One region of the Pseudoglutamicibacter albus genome, then DNA from elsewhere that is predicted to be linked to it. Evidence: riboswitches for the same ligand, from Rfam matches in the RefSeq annotation. Region 1 holds a riboswitch; the other holds the start of a gene.
What was found. Region 1 has a riboswitch for S-adenosylmethionine ahead of J2S67_RS00090 (LLM class flavin-dependent oxidoreductase). Riboswitches for the same ligand answer to the same signal wherever they lie in the genome.
Positions count from the first base shown of each region.

Region 1 (7,725 bases):
GCTCGCGGCAAGAAACTGCCATCTCAGGAGATCCCACATCATGGCCCGGATCGTCGTTGACGTCATGCCCAAGCCCGAGATTCTGGACCCGCAGGGTAAAGCTATTCTCGGTGCGTTCCCTCGCCTCGGTTTCACCCAGTTCAGCGAAGTCCGTCAGGGCAAGCGTTTTGAACTGACCGTGGACGGTGAAGTGACAGAAGATACTTTGGCAGCAGCTCGCGAAGCCGCTGAGACCCTGCTGTCCAACCCGGTCATCGAAGACGTTGTCAACGTGGCTGTGGTTGAGGACGGTCAGTAATGCCGCGCACCACTGATTTCCCTTTCTTGGTTGATAATTCCGTGGACACCTACCCGGATTCGGGTGTCAAGATCGGTGTTGTCACGTTCCCCGGAACCCTTGATGACCGCGATGCGTGCCGTGCGGTGCGTTTGGCTGGCGGCGGGCCGGTGAACCTGTGGCACGCCGACGCTGATCTGAAGGATGTTCAGGCTGTTGTAATCGCTGGCGGTTTCTCCTACGGCGACTACCTGCGCCCGGGCGCCATCGCTCGTTTCGCGCCCGTGATGGACAGCATCATCGCTGCCGCGAACTCGGATGAGAAGCTGCCGGTACTGGGTATCTGTAACGGTTTCCAGATCCTCACCGAAGCGCACCTGCTTCCCGGTTCGATGATCAAGAACGATCACCTCAAGTTCATTCGCCGCGATCAGCCGTTGACGATTGAGAACAACGAAACCAAGTGGACCCGCCTGTATGAGAAGAACCAGAGCGTGGTCTATCCGTTGAAGAACCAGGACGGCCAGTACGTCGCAGACGAGGCGACCCTCGACATGCTCGAAGCCGAGGGCCGCGTGGTGTTCCGTTACGAGGGCTGGAACCCGAACGGTTCCCGCCGCGGCATCGCCGGCATCACGAACGAGGCCGGGAACGTGGTTGGTCTGATGCCTCACCCAGAGCACGCAGTCGAGCTGGGCTTCGGACCAGACGATGGCCGCGGCCGTGACGGCCTGACCGTGTTCACTTCCTTGATCAGCAACTTTGTGGAGGACGCCAAGTGACCACCCAAGATTTCACCCTTGATACCGTCGCTGATGCCGAATCCACCCCAGACGTTGAGCAGCCGTGGGCTGAACTGGGGCTGAAGGAAAACGAATACGAGGACATCAAGAAGATCCTGGGCCGCCGCCCCACGGATTCCGAGCTCGCGATCTATTCCGTGATGTGGTCCGAGCACGCCTCCTATAAGTCCTCCAAGATTCACCTCCGCTCCTTCGGTAAGAAGGTTGACGATGAGATGAAGAAGCACACTCTGGTTGGTATGGGCCAGAACGCTGGCGTGACCGACCTCGGTGACGGCTGGGCTGTGACGTTCAAGATCGAATCCCACAACTCACCTTCCTATGTTGAGCCGTATCAGGGTGCCGCAACCGGCATCGGCGGTATCGTCCGCGACATCATCTCGATGGGTGCCCGCCCTGTAGCGGTCATGGACCCGCTGCGTTTCGGCGCGATCGATCATCCGGACACTGCCCGCGTGGTGCACGGGGCTGTCGCGGGCATCGGCGGCTACGGTAACTCGCTTGGTCTGCCGAACATCGGCGGCGAAACCGTGTTTGATCCCGTCTATCAGGGCAATCCGCTCGTCAACGCACTCGCTGTGGGCGTGATGCGTCACGAGGACATCCACCTCGCCAACGCGAAAGGCGAAGGCAACCGTGTGGTCCTGTTCGGTGCGCGCACCGGCGGCGACGGCATCGGCGGAACCTCCGTTCTGGCTTCGGCGTCCTTCGAGGAAGACAAGCCATCCAAGCGCCCAGCGGTCCAGGTGGGTGACCCGTTCGCTGAGAAGGTCCTGATCGAATGCTGCCTCGACTTATTCCGTGACGAGCTTGTTGTGGCGATCCAGGACCTCGGCGCGGCCGGTATTTCGTGTGCGACCAGCGAGCTCGCCTCCAACGGTGGCGTGGGCATGAACGTTGAGCTCAGGGACGTGCTGTTGCGTGATCCGAGCCTCAACCCATCCGAAATCCTGATGTCCGAATCTCAGGAACGCATGATGGCCGTGGTAACCCCTGAGAACGCTGAGGCGTTCGAGAAGGTCCTGGAGCACTACGGTGTCGAATACTCCTGGATCGGTGAGATCACCGAGGATCCCCGTCTGATCATCACGTGGAACGGCGAGGTCATTGTGGACATCGATCCGCAGACCGCCGCTGAAGAGGGACCTGAATACGACCGCCCATACGCCCGCCCTGACTACCAGGATGCGTTGCAGGCTGACTCGTTCCGCGGCTCCGAGGCCGCTAAGAACCTGCCGGAGCAGGGCGAGGACCTCAAGCAGGCGATGCTGGAGCTCATGGCGCGGCCTAACCTGTGCGATAAGACGTGGGTCACCCAGCAGTTCGATTCCAACGTTGGAGGCAACACAGCGTTGGCTTCCCCTGACGACGCCGGCGTGATCCGCGTCGACGAGAACACCGGTATGGGTGTCGGTTTCGCGACGGATGCGAACGGCCGTTACGCCTACCTCGACCCCTACGCTGGCGCTCAGCTGGCTTTGGCCGAGGCGTACCGCAACGTCGCGACCTCCGGCGCTACCCCGATGGCTGTGACTGACTGCTTGAACTTCGGTTCCCCTGAGGACCCGAATGTGATGTGGCAGCTGGTCCAGGCGATCGAGGGGCTTTCGGATGCCTGCCTTGCACTCCAGGTTCCGGTGACCGGCGGTAACGTTTCGCTCTACAACCAGACCGGCGAGACCCCGATCCACCCGACCCCGGTTGTGGGCGTGATGGGTCGCTTCGATGACGTCACCGCGCGCACGGTTTCGGGTTGGCGTGAAGAGCACGACGGCAACGCGGTCTACTTGCTTGGTGTGACCCGCGATGAGCTGGATGGCTCCGAGCTCGCCGCGATGCGTGACCACCTCGGCGGTATCCCGCCGAAGGTCGACCTCGATGCGGAACGCACCCTGGGCCAGCTTCTGGTCTCTGGTTCCCGCGACGGCATGTTCGATGCCGCCCACGACCTCTCCGAAGGCGGCCTCGCAGCCGGGCTGGTCGAGATGTCGATGCGCTACGGCGTCGGTGTGCGCGTGAACCTGGATGAGCTCAAACAGCGTGACGGCATTGACGCTTTCACCGCTCTGTTCTCAGAATCGCAGGCCCGCGCGCTGGTGTGCCTGCCGCGTTCCGAGGAGGAACGTTTCACCGCGATGGCCGCGGCACGCGGCTTCGCCCACGTCCGCCTGGGTGTCGTGGACGCTTCCTCGCACGCGATCGAAGTTCAAGGCGAGTTCTGTGCAACCCTCGACGAAATCCGCGAAGGCTGGGGCACAACCATGCAACGCCACTTCGGCTAACGCCTGTTGCTAGCGGTGTGCCGTACGGCTACAGCACACCGCTAGCAGGCACCTTCGATAACAAGAGATGGCTGTGGGCGCCAGGTTCATCCTGGCGCCCACAGCCATGTCGTATTCGCGGCCGTGAAATGTACGGCCTGCCCCGGCTAGCGGGCGCTGTCTCCTGCCCGCCAGCGTGGCAACCTAGCGGCGCACAGCCGCGCCCGGATGGTTCTCCGGCAGCCGGTCGCCGCGACCAAACAGTGCGTGGCGCAAGGAGGAACCCGTCTGGTCCTCCACTGGGCGGTCGGCATCCCACGCAACTGTGGCGTCGGCGGCTTCCTCAGCGCTCGGGTACACGCCGAGCGCTTCGAGTTCTGGAATCACATAGTCCACCACGTCACGGAACGTGCCAGGCTTGACCGCGTAGGCGACGTTGAAGCCATCCACCCCGGTGTCACGCACCCATTCATGGAACTGTTCGGCAACTTCACGGCCGGTGCCCACGGCAACCGGACCGAAACCACCCACGCCGATGTAGCGCGCCAACTGGCCCACGTTCCACGGCTTATCAGAATCACCTGAAGCCGCCTGGAACATGTTCACCGCGGACTGGATCGCGTTGGACTCCACGTCTTCACCGATCACCGCATCAAGCGGGTATTCGGACAAGTCGATGCCCGTCCAGCCTGCGAGCAACGCCAACGCTCCCTGTTCATCGGCATAAGACTGGTATTCGCGGAATTTCTCCCACGCTTCCTCGTTCGTCTTGCCAACGACCGGGGTGATCATCGCGAAAATCTTGACGTCATCAGCGTTACGGCCCGCCGCCACGGTTGCTTCGCGGATTTTCTTCACGGTCTTCGCGAGGCCTTCCTTGGTTGCCTGCGAAACGAACACAGCCTCAGCATGCTTCCCCGCGAAAGCCATACCGCGCGAAGACGCGCCAGCCTGGAAGATCACCGGGGTGCGTTGACGGGAAGGCTCCGTGATCGCAATACCTGGAACGTTGAACCACTTGCCCTCGTGTTCAATCGGGTGCACCTTAGCCGGGTCAACAAACAAACCAGATTCGCGGTCAGCTACAACCGCATCGTCCTCCCACGAACCCTCAAGCAGCTTATACACGACCTCGAGATATTCATCCGCGTGATCGTAGCGTTCGTCGTGCTCCATCTGGCGGGTCTGGCCAAAGTTCTTCGCCGCGGACTCGAGGTAGCCGGTCACAACGTTCCAGCCGACTCGACCGCCGGTGATGTGGTCCAGGGTCGCCATGCGGCGCGCAAGCCCCACCGGATGCTCATATGCCGTGCCCGCCGTGACACCGAAACCGAGGTTCTTCGTCGCCGCAGCCATCCCCGCCACGATCACTGCAGGGTCAGCCAACGGGATCTGCGCACCGGAACGCAACGCGGTCTCCGGGGAGTTCGCATAGGCGTCATACACACCCATCACGTCCGCCAAAAACAGGGCGGAAAAACGGCCCTCCTCCAGGATCCTGGCAAGCTCAACCCAGTGCGAAAGCTTGTTGTAATCCCGCGAGGTATCTTCCGGATGCTTCCACAAACCCGGGGACTGGTGGCCAATCGTGTTCATCGCGAAAGCGTTGAGAAGAATCGGTTTTTCAGACGACATGTTAACCCTTTCCCGCAGCCCTCAAACGCTGCGCCATCGTCTTCTGGCGGGAGCACCTTTCCCTCACGATTCCTGCTACGGAACCCTTCAGGATGGTTGCTGCGGCGTCATCGAGCCAGATCTCTCGGCCGCTCTGGATGGATACGGATTCAGCATAGAGGCACACCATGGGCATCACGCAAATCGCTCGTGACCGATGACAAAGAATGACGGCACGCATCGGCGGCTACACCTGCGAAAGTATTACCCCATGCCATAACACGGGTTTCTGCAGGTGAAAGGGCTACAGCGACGTGGAATTTGCGCGGCCAGAAGTGTTCTTTACCGTCGATATCATCGCGCTGATCATCAACGGGATCATGGGTGGGGTGATCGCCCGCCGCATCAGACGCCAGCTACCTCAAGCGTGGCGCGTGTTGAGCAACATGACACACACGCTGACCCGATTTGCGTGCAACCACCTTCGTCACCCACTATGGACAGCACAACCATCCAGAGCGGCTGAGAGATCTGGCTCGATGACGCCGCAGCAACCACCCCGGGTTTTTACCGGGCATGGTGCTCACGCCAGGATCGATGGAGTGACAACGCATGACCGCAACGTCCGCACCCGCGCACCAGGCCGCCCAGGCTCAGCTCAGCAACGCAAACCTCAGCAGCGCGCAGCCTAGCGATGACGCGCTGCTTAGCGATGAAGAGCACAGCGCGTACTGGGCCAAACAGGCCGCCCAGCTCACGTGGGAGACCCCGTGGGATACGGTGCACACGCTAACCCCGCCTAACCCTGAAACTCAGGAAGGTCTGCAGCAAACCTGGTTCGCGGGAGGCACGCTCAACGCCGCTGTCAACTGCGCAGACCGCCACGTAGCGGCAGGCAACGGGGACAAAGTAGCGCTCTACTTCGAAGGTGAACCCGGCGACCGTCGCACCGTCACCTACCGCGAACTCACCGAGGAAATCTCGCAAGCCGCCCACGCGCTCACGGAACTGGGCATCGCCCGCGGCGACCGCGTCGTGATCTATCTTCCGGTGCTCGTTGAGACGATCATCATCACGCTGGCTTGCGCACGCATCGGCGCGATCCACTCGCTTGTTTTCGGCGGATTCAGCGCAGAAGCGTTGCGTTTCCGTGTTGAAGACACCCGCGCCAAGCTGCTGGTCACCAGCGACGGCCAGTACCGCCGCGGCAAGGCCGTGCCCGTCAAGGACATCGCGGACGAGGCCGCATCCGGGGAGAACCAGCTCGAGCATGTGCTCGTGATCGACCGCACCGGCCACCGCGACATCCCGTGGACCGAAGGCCGTGACATCTGGTGGGACCAGATTGTGCCCCGCCAGCCACGGCAGCACACACCGGAAGCGTTCGATGCGGAAAATCCGCTGTTCATCATGTACACCTCCGGGACCACCGGGAAACCGAAGGGCCTGGTGCACACGACCGGCGGCTACCTCACCGGTGCTGTAGCGACCTATAACCAGATTTTCGCCCACCCGGACCCAGCTCAACGCGCGGGCGATGTGCATTGGTGCACTGCAGATCTCGCGTGGGTCACCGCCCACACCTACGAGATCTATGGGCCGCTCGGGGCCGGCGCGACCCAAGTCATCTACGAAGGCGTACCCAACGCCCCGCACCCGGGCCGGCACTTCGAAGTCATCCAGCGTTATGGTGTGACCTCCTACTACACCGCGCCAACGCTCGTGCGTTCGCTCATGGGCTGGTTCCCTGAAGGGATCCCCGACGAATACGATCTCTCGAGCATCCGCCTCGGCGGAACCGTAGGTGAAGCCGTCAACCCTGAAGCAGCGCGGTGGCTACGCGAACAGATCGGCCGCGACACCTACCAGCCCGCCAACCCCGAAACCGGGGAACCCGAGCGCGGCATCAGCATGGTCGATACCTGGTGGCAGTCAGAAACTGGCTCCACCATCCTCACTCCCCTACCCGGGGCAACCACCGTCAAGCCCGGCAGCGTAGGCCGCGACATGCCAGGGGTAGCGACCGCGGTTGTCGACGACGAGGGCAACCCGACACCGGCTGGAACCCAAGGCAACATCGTGCTCACCCAGTTCCCGCCCTCGATGGCGCGCACCGTGTGGGGCAACCCGGAACGCTGGTACACCTCTTATTGGAAGGCCTACGCCACATACGGTTGGTTCAGCGCAGGCGACGGCGCGAAAGTCGATGCCGACGGCGACACCTGGATCCTCGGCCGTACCGATGACGTCATCAACATTTCGGGCCACAGGCTCTCAACCATCGAAATCGAGTCTGCGCTCGTGACCGACCCGGGCGTTGTGGAAGCCGGCGTATGCCCGGTACCTGATGCGAAGACCGGCCACGCCGCGGTTGCGTTCGTGGTCCCCGGCGATCAGGCCCTGCTCGGCGCTGACGCGAGCGAGGAGGCCGTCGCCGAGTTCGCGCAGCGGCTACGCGCCACCGTGACCAAGGAGATCGGGCCCATCGCGAAACCGGCCCGCATCATCCTCGTGCCCGACGTACCGAAAACCCGCTCCGGCAAGATCATGCGCCGCATCCTCACCCAGGCCTACACCGGCGAAACACTCGGCGACACCACGAGCCTGCGCAACGAAGAATGCATCCCGGACGTGCTCGCCGCCGCCCGCGGCTAGCTGTATCCGCAGCTAGGCCGTACCAACCGGGGAACTTACCCGCGGCTACAGCAGGAGGCCGTGCCCGCAAGAGAAAATGCGTACTTTGAGTTGATTTGAAGTCAGTTCGTCCAGG
Region 1 covers NZ_JAVDXX010000001.1:17,776-25,500, reverse strand. The annotation lists gene purS (phosphoribosylformylglycinamidine synthase subunit PurS) at 41-298, shown strand; gene purQ (phosphoribosylformylglycinamidine synthase subunit PurQ) at 298-1,059, shown strand; gene purL (phosphoribosylformylglycinamidine synthase subunit PurL) at 1,056-3,362, shown strand; gene J2S67_RS00090 (LLM class flavin-dependent oxidoreductase) at 3,546-4,976, opposite strand; SAM riboswitch class I at 5,007-5,120, opposite strand; SAM riboswitch class I at 5,462-5,559, shown strand; gene acs (acetate--CoA ligase) at 5,568-7,610, shown strand.

Region 2 (7,725 bases), 1.9 Mb from region 1:
CTTGTCCGGGGTGATCAGCGGGAAGTCGGTTCCGAAGAGCACCTTGCGAGCCAGTACGTTATTCGACTGGCGGACCAGGGACTCCGGGAAGTACTTCGGGGACCAGCCGGAGAGGTCGATGTGCACGTTGGCCTTGTGGGTCGCGATCGAGTTCGCCTCATCCTGCCAAGGCACCGAGGGGTGGGCCATGATGATCTGCAGGTCTGGGAAGTCGGCGGCGACGTCGTCCAGCAGCAGCGGATTGGAGTACTTCAGCTTGATGCCGCGCCCGCCGGGCAGGCCTGCGCCCATGCCGTTCTGCCCGGTGTGGGAGACCATGGGCAACCCCAGCTCCTGGAGCCGCTCCCAGAGCGGGTAGTACTCACGGTCCGAGGGGTCGAAGCCCTGCACAGACGGGTGGAACTTGAAGCCGCGCACTCCGAGCTCCTCGGCCTGGCGGGTGGCCTCCGCCAACGCGTCCACCCCGGTGCGGGGATCCACGGAGCCGAACGGGATGAGGACGTCGTTGTTCCGGGCGCAGCCGGCCACGAGGTCATCGATGGAGTTCGGCTTGTGGCCAAACTGGGTGCGCGCGTCCACGGTGAAGACGACCGCGGCCATCCGGCGTTGGCGGTAGGTCTCCGCGATGGTGTCCACACTTGGGGTCCGCTCCGCGGACTTGAAGTACTTCGCGGAGGCCTCGAAGAAGTCCTCCGGAAGCGCCTTGTGGCCGCACGAGTCCACCTCGAGGTGCACGTGCATGTCCACGGCCTCGATGGCCGAGGCGTCCACCCCCAGCTCGTAGCGGACTGGGGCGGGGCCGGGAGCAGAGGTTGAGGCGGGGGCAGGGGCGCCGCTGTCGTTCCCGTGGGCTGGCCCCTGCGGAGCCGTGTCCTGGGTTTCGGTCATCGTGCTTGTCCTTAGTTCTTCTGCTCGGGCTCGAGCTCAGCAGGCAGCGGAGGCATCTTCTCGCCGACTTCCTGGAGGTTGCCCTTGACCAGCTCGGCGCCCTGGGTCTGCATGGTGGCGTAGTCCCAGCCGCCCTCGTGGTACTCGGTGGCCACTGGCTCTGGGTGGGACCAGACCTGCAGGCGATCGCCACCGACGCCAATGGCCTGGCCGGTGATGCCCTCGGCCTCCGGGGAGGAAAGGAAAGCGATCAGGCCGGCGACGTCGTCGGCGGTTCCGAAGCCGAGGTCATGGCGGAAGAAGGACGGCATGGCCTCGCCGCGCTCGTCCGCCTCGACGGCCTTCTGGAAGTAAGGGACGGTCTTGGTCATGGCGGTGGCCGCCACTGGGATGACGGCGTTGACCATCACTCCGGCCCGCTTCATCTCGAGGGCCCACGTGCGGACCATACCGACGATGCCCGCCTTGGCTGCGGCGTAGTTGGTCTGGCCGAAGTTGCCCCGCTGGCCGGTCGGCGAGCCGATGCAGACGATGCGGCCAGCCACGCCGTTCTCCTTGAAGTAGGCGTAGGCGGCGCGGACGCAGGTGAAGGTGCCCTTGAGGTGGACGCCGATGACCAGGTCGAAGTCCTCGTCAGTCATCTTCAGCAAGGACTTATCCCGCAGGATGCCGGCGTTATTCACCAGGATGTCCAGTCCACCGAAGGTGTCTACGGCGGTCTTGACCAGCTGGTCGGCGGCCTCGCTGGTGCCAACAGGGACCACGGCGGCCACGGCTTTGCCGCCGGCTTCGGTGATGGAGGCGACAGCAGCGTCCGCGGTCTCCTGGTTGACGTCGTTAATAACCACGGAGGCTCCCTGGCGGGCGAGCTCCTGGGCGTAGGCGAGGCCCAGGCCTGCGCCCGAGCCGGTGACGATGGCTACCTTGCCGTCGAGGGACATGGGGTTCTCCTTCGGTGGTGACGTGCTAGATGTCTGTTCTGGTCTGAGAGCCTGCGTGCCGCCTCGCGGCGGATACTCTCGGATGGCCCTGGTGTGGCGTTCACCACACAAGAACCATGACAGTACATATAATTGAAATTGTCAATTATTTTTCGAGGCTTGCATTTCGAGTACGATCCTCTGCAAGGGACAAGCCTCTATATGGGCAAGATCAGCCGGATCACTCCCTCGAGTACACGGACCAAGGAAGCAAGCACATGACGACCACAAAGGACACCTCCGGAGCCGCAGTGAACCCGGCCGAGGCCGCCCAGCGCTTCCCCGCCCCCTCCACAGCGCTTGCGGCCGAGCGTATGGCGGAGTTCACGTCGTCAGAGCTCGCCGGCCAGGTCCAGTTCCTGGCGGCCCGGCTGCGCAGCATCGGCCACAGCCACGCCAACCGCGTCCTGCAGGAGGAGATGGGATTGAAGGTCCGCCAGTACTCCGTGCTGGCCCTGGCCGCCGCGGACGTGAACCCGTCCCAGCGCGAACTCGGCGACTTCCTGAGCCTGGACCCAAGCCAGATAGTGAACCTGGTGGACTTCCTGGAGAAGCGGGGATGGGTCGAGCGCCAGGTGGATCCGCGTGACCGTCGTTCCCGGATCGTCATCGCCACACCGCAAGGGCAGGATGCCTACCGGAGGGCACGCGCGCTGACCATGGCCTCCGACGACGTGGTGCTCGCCGCGCTCACCTCCGACGAGCGGCACGAGCTGAGCCGGCTGCTGGAGAAAGTCGCCTTCTAATCCCGCCTGAAACGCCCCCGCGGCGCCTGCGATGCAGGGCGGGCATCCGTAGGCACGGGGCAAGCAGCCGCTGGCGCAGGGCGATTCTTTTTGTCGATTTATGACACAAACAGGCCTGCGGGCGGTTGACATGGCTCGGGGGCGGGCTATAAAAATGATGCTTGTAACCCATCCAGAGCGACTGAGAGACCTGGCTCGTTGACGTCGCAGCAACCGGTTTGTACACGGTGCTCCCGCCAGGAACGATGGAAAGGAATAACTGTGTCATCGTTGTCCACGCACACCCCTGCCCACCCTGCAGCAGTAGCCGATGCGGCCGGAACTGACGCTGGAACCCCGGCTGCTACTGGCGGCGCTAGCAACACCAGCACCACTGCTTCTTCGGCTGACTTGAGTTTCGCTGAAGGGCTTCGTTACGTCACCACCCAGGATGCTCCGGTCACCCCGTGGGAAGCCGGCCACAAGCCAAGCCTGGCTGAGCTGCGTGAGCATTTCGGGCCGATCTTTGACCGCATCGCGCTCGGCGCTTCGGAGCGGGAGGCGCATCGTGTTTTGCCGTTCGTTGAGATCGCGGAACTCAACCGGGCCGGCTTCACCGTACTGCGGGTGCCTACCGAGTACGGCGGCCCGGGCGTGAGCTTCACCGACTGGGTGCAGTTGCTGATCGACCTGGCGGCAGCTGACCCGAACATCGCGCATCAATACCGTTCGCACGCAGGTTTCGCGGAGACGCTGCGCTACCAGAATGAGCAGACGCGCGAGTTCTGGTACGCGAAGGTCCTTGCTGGCGATACTGTGGGTAACGCGTCCACTGAGGTGAGCGGGAATACGTTGAATACGCTCAACACCACGTTGGCTGTGCAGGCGGACGGCACTGGGGTGCTCAACGGCGCTAAGTATTACTGCACTGGCACCGCGTACGCGACGCATACCCGGGTTTCGGCCACGCTGCTTGATACGGATGGAACACCGACCGAGGGTCGACAGTTCGCTGTCGTTTCCACTCGGGCTCCGGGTGTTGAGCTTGAGGATGACTGGAATGGTTTCGGTCAGAGCCTCACCGGTACGGGAACCACGCGTTTCACCGATGTGCGTGTAGCGCCCGAGCACATTCTGAACCGTGTTCCCGGTAGCGCTGAGGCGCAGTTTGAGGCGCCGCTGTTCCAGATTGTTTTGCTCGCCGTGTTGGCGGGTATCGCCCGCAATGTTGTGAACGATGCGGCGGCTGGCGTGCACCGGCGGACGCGTTCGTTCAACACCGGTTTGGGTGTTCCGCACTCTGAGGATCCGCAGATTCTGGGAGTTGTGGGGCGGCTTTCGGCGCAGGCTTTCGTGGTGGAGTCAGCTGTGGTTGAGGCCGCGCGGCGGCTCGAGGCTGCCGAGGGTGTGCTCTCGCTCGAAGATCCAGATGCGCAGCGCTTGCTGACTGAGGCGGAGCTTGCTGTTGAGCGCGCGCACGTGACTGTACCGAGCATCGTGACCAGCATTTGCTCTGAACTGTTCCTCACGGGTGGCGCTTCGAACACGTCGCGGGAGAAGAACCTGGACCGGCATTGGCGCAATGCACAGACCGTCGCGACGCATAACCCGATTGTGTTCCGTGAGCGGATCATCGGCGACTACCTGGTCAACGGGACTGTCCCGGAGGGCCTCAACGCGATCGGTGAGGTGACCCGTGCTTCTTAACGCGTTTGAGATGGCCACGCCGGTGCATCAGTCCCCTGGTTTGTGGCGGCATCCGGAGTCTCGGGCGGCTAACTTTGATCAGTTGAGCTACTGGACCGACCTGGCTCAGACGTTGGATCGCGGCGGTTTCACGGCACTGTTTTTGGCAGATGTGTTGGGAACCTATGACGTGTACGGCGGAAGCGACGCGGTCTCGCATGAGCGCGGCGTGCAGGTTCCGTTGCTGGATCCGTTCGCTGCAGTGTCTGCAATGGCGGCGGTGACGCGCAGGCTCGGTTTCGGATTGACGGCTTCCTGCACGTATGAGGACCCGTTCCTGTTGGCGCGCCGGTTCGCGAGCCTGGACCACCTGACGGGTGGCCGGGTTGGCTGGAACATTGTGACCTCGTATCAGGATTCCGCTGCCCGGAACCTCGGTTTGGAGCGGCAGCTACCGCACGATGAGCGTTACGACCGCGCGGACGAGTACATGGATGTTATGTACAAGCTGTTCGAGGGCAGTTTCGCTCCGGGTTCGGTGCTCAAGGATGCCGATGCGGGTGTATTCGTGGATCCGGCGGGTGTTCGGAAGGCTGAGCATAAGGGCGAGTATTTCTCGGTTGATGGTGCGTTGTTGACGCATCCGGGGCCGCAGCGGACGCCGTTCTTGTTCCAGGCGGGTGCCTCGGCGCGGGGCTTGCGTTTTGGTGCCGAGAACGCTGAGGCCGTGTTCATGATCGGTTCTGAGCCAAGTGTCGTGCGCGGTTATATTGACCGCTTACATGAGGCGCTTGAGGTCGCGGGCCGGCCCGCCGATGCGGTGCGCACGTTCGCGATGGCCACCGTGGTGACGGGCGCGGACGACGAGGAGGCGCAGCGCCGCTTCGAGTCCTATCAGCAGTATGTCGACGTCGAGGGGGCTTTGGCTCTGTTCGCGGGCTGGACCGGCGTTGACTTGGCCGGACTGGATCCCGATGCTCCGTTGGCTGAGGTTGAGACGGAAGCGAACCAGTCCGCCCTGCGTTCGGTGACCTCTGGCGACACAGCGCGCGAGTGGACCGTGCGCGACATTGCCGCGTTCGTGACGTTGGGTGGCCGCGGCCCTGTGATTGTGGGTGGCCCCGAGAGCGTTGCGGATCAGTTGGAGGGGTGGCAAGCGGCTTCCGGTGTGGATGGCTTCAACGTGTGCAGTGGCGTGCGGCCGGCTGATCTTGAACGGTTCGCTGAATACGTGAGCCCCGAGCTGAGGCGCCGTGGTCTGTTGGCTGATGCGGGCGAGGCCGCCGATGCCGGTGCCGGAGCGGCCGATGCTGCTGCCGGAGCGGCGGCAGAGCCCGTGACGTTGCGTGCCTCGGTGACGGGGCAGGATTGGTTGCCTGATTCGCATCGTGGTTCCTGCTTCCGCACTGGCGCTTCGGCGGGAGCTGGCTGCTAAGCATTTCCCCACCGTCCGTGCATAGCCGGCGGGCGGGTGCCGTGGGACGCCCTACGGTGCCTGCTGCCGCATCGTAATTCTGCAGCCGCGGATTGTGATGACGTGTTGTGACGGTTGCCGGCTTGCGCGGCGCGGGAAGGGCGATAACGTTACGGAATGAAGAATTCTTCGCATGACGGCGCGAGCCAGCCGCTTCCGGAGCACTCGCGCCCAGTGGCGGGCGTTGCGGCGCGGGCTGTGAGCCCGGCTTTGGCGATCGCAGGTATTTTGCTGATCGCTACGAATCTGCGGATGCCGATGACCAGCGCGAGCCCGCTGCTCCCCCGCATTAAGGAAGACGTGGGGCTTTCGGCGGCGTCCGCATCGTTCCTGATTTCCTTGCCGCTGCTGTGTTTCGCGGTGTTTTCGCCGATCGTGCCGCGGATCGCGGCGCGTTTCGGGTTGGCGCATTCCCTGTTCGGCGCTTTGATTGCGGTCAACGTGGGGATCGTGTTGCGTTCCTGGGTTGGTTCATTCGGTTTGTGGGCCGGCACCGTATTGATCGGTGTTGGGATCGCGATCATGAACGTTCTGTTGCCGGCGCTGATTAAGCGTGATTTCCCGGATCATGCCGGCACGCTGACGGGTGTGTATTCGGCGTTTCAGTCGCTCATGGCCGCACTCGCGGCGGCGGTCGCTGTCCCGATCGCTGGGTTGCCGGGTTGGGGTTGGCAGGGCGCTCTCGGTTTGACGTTGGGCGCCGGTTTGATTGGTGTGGCGGTGTTCGCTCCGCAGGTTCGTGCGGACCATGTGATGCGGCGAGCACAGATCCTGGACCGCCAAGCAACTGACGCCGCGGGCAACCCTGCGGCCGCATCGGCGGCTGCGTCACCAGCGGCTGTGGCACGGCCGCGCAGTATTCTGCGTTCCCCGTTGGCGTGGGTCATCACGGCGTTCATGGGTTTCCAGTCGACCCTGTTTTATTCTGTTTTGGCGTGGTGGCCGGCTATCGAGATGTCGTCGGGGATTTCTGAGGAGAGCGCCGGCTTCCATATTGCGGTGATTCAGGCGTCCGGCATTGTGGGTTCGCTCGTTGCGGGCTGGTTGATGAAGCGCGACGTGGTGGGCTCGACTGTTGCTGTGGCGGTTTCCACGGTGATTGTGGTGCTTGTGGGGACCATGCTGGCTCCACAGTTGGCGTTGCTGTGGGCGCTGTTGATCGGCACGGCCCAGGGCGGGTTGTTCACGGTCGCGTTGACGTTATTTGGGGCGCGGGCGCGGACGCCGATGTCGGCGGCACGGCTCTCGGGTATGGCGCAGACGTTCGGTTATGTGATCGCGGCGTCTGTTCCGCCGGTTTTGGGCGTGGTGCGTGAGGCGACGGGTTCGTGGACGGCCTCGTTGTGGATCCTGCTGGGAATCGCGGTGATCACGTTGGTTTCGGGGCTGGTTTCAGCTAAGCCGCGTTACGTCGAGGAACACTAGCCGCGGTTCTGTTGAAGAGCACGGTTCGTCGTGGAACACTAGCCTCGTTTTTCGTGGTTTTCGCGGTTTTCGCGGGCGCGTTGGGCCCGTTGTGCCCGTTCGCGGGCTTCGATCGCGTCGAGTTCGGCGTCAGTGAGTTCGGATGAACGGTTGACGCCGGAGCCTTTGCCGAGGTCGTCCGGGTTGTCTTTAGCGACCATCATGAGCAGGGAGATCACCAGCAGGCCCGCGACGAACGCGATGAGGAAGAACGTTGCACCGATCTGAAGGTTGAGGCCGTTGCGGGTTCCGCCTGCACCGGCGAATGCGGAGATGACGCCGGCGACGATACCGAAGGTCAGCGACAGCGCGAGTGCAGGTTTTACGCTTTGCTTCCAGCCGGACTGCTTCGAGCCAGACGTGGATGGCTTGTTGGCCACGGATTCTCCTTTACGCGGGTTTCGTGCGAGGTCTGTGTACAGGTTTGTGTGCGGTGCGCTCTGGTGTTGTTGTGTGTTTTCAGTCTAGTTGCCGCGGCGTTGGTCTTGCATGTAGCCGACCGCGGAGA
Region 2 covers NZ_JAVDXX010000001.1:1,940,187-1,947,911, forward strand. The annotation lists gene J2S67_RS08595 (amidohydrolase family protein) at 1-741, opposite strand, end outside; gene J2S67_RS08600 (SDR family NAD(P)-dependent oxidoreductase) at 900-1,829, opposite strand; gene J2S67_RS08605 (MarR family winged helix-turn-helix transcriptional regulator) at 2,087-2,614, shown strand; SAM riboswitch class I at 2,780-2,866, shown strand; gene J2S67_RS08610 (acyl-CoA dehydrogenase family protein) at 2,876-4,300, shown strand; gene J2S67_RS08615 (LLM class flavin-dependent oxidoreductase) at 4,290-5,714, shown strand; gene J2S67_RS08620 (CynX/NimT family MFS transporter) at 5,871-7,178, shown strand; gene J2S67_RS08625 (hypothetical protein) at 7,217-7,597, opposite strand; gene J2S67_RS08630 (hypothetical protein) at 7,682-7,725, opposite strand, start outside.
Region 2: it holds a riboswitch for S-adenosylmethionine, as region 1 does, so the genes downstream of both, J2S67_RS08610 (acyl-CoA dehydrogenase family protein) here and J2S67_RS00090 (LLM class flavin-dependent oxidoreductase) in region 1, are expected to answer to the same signal.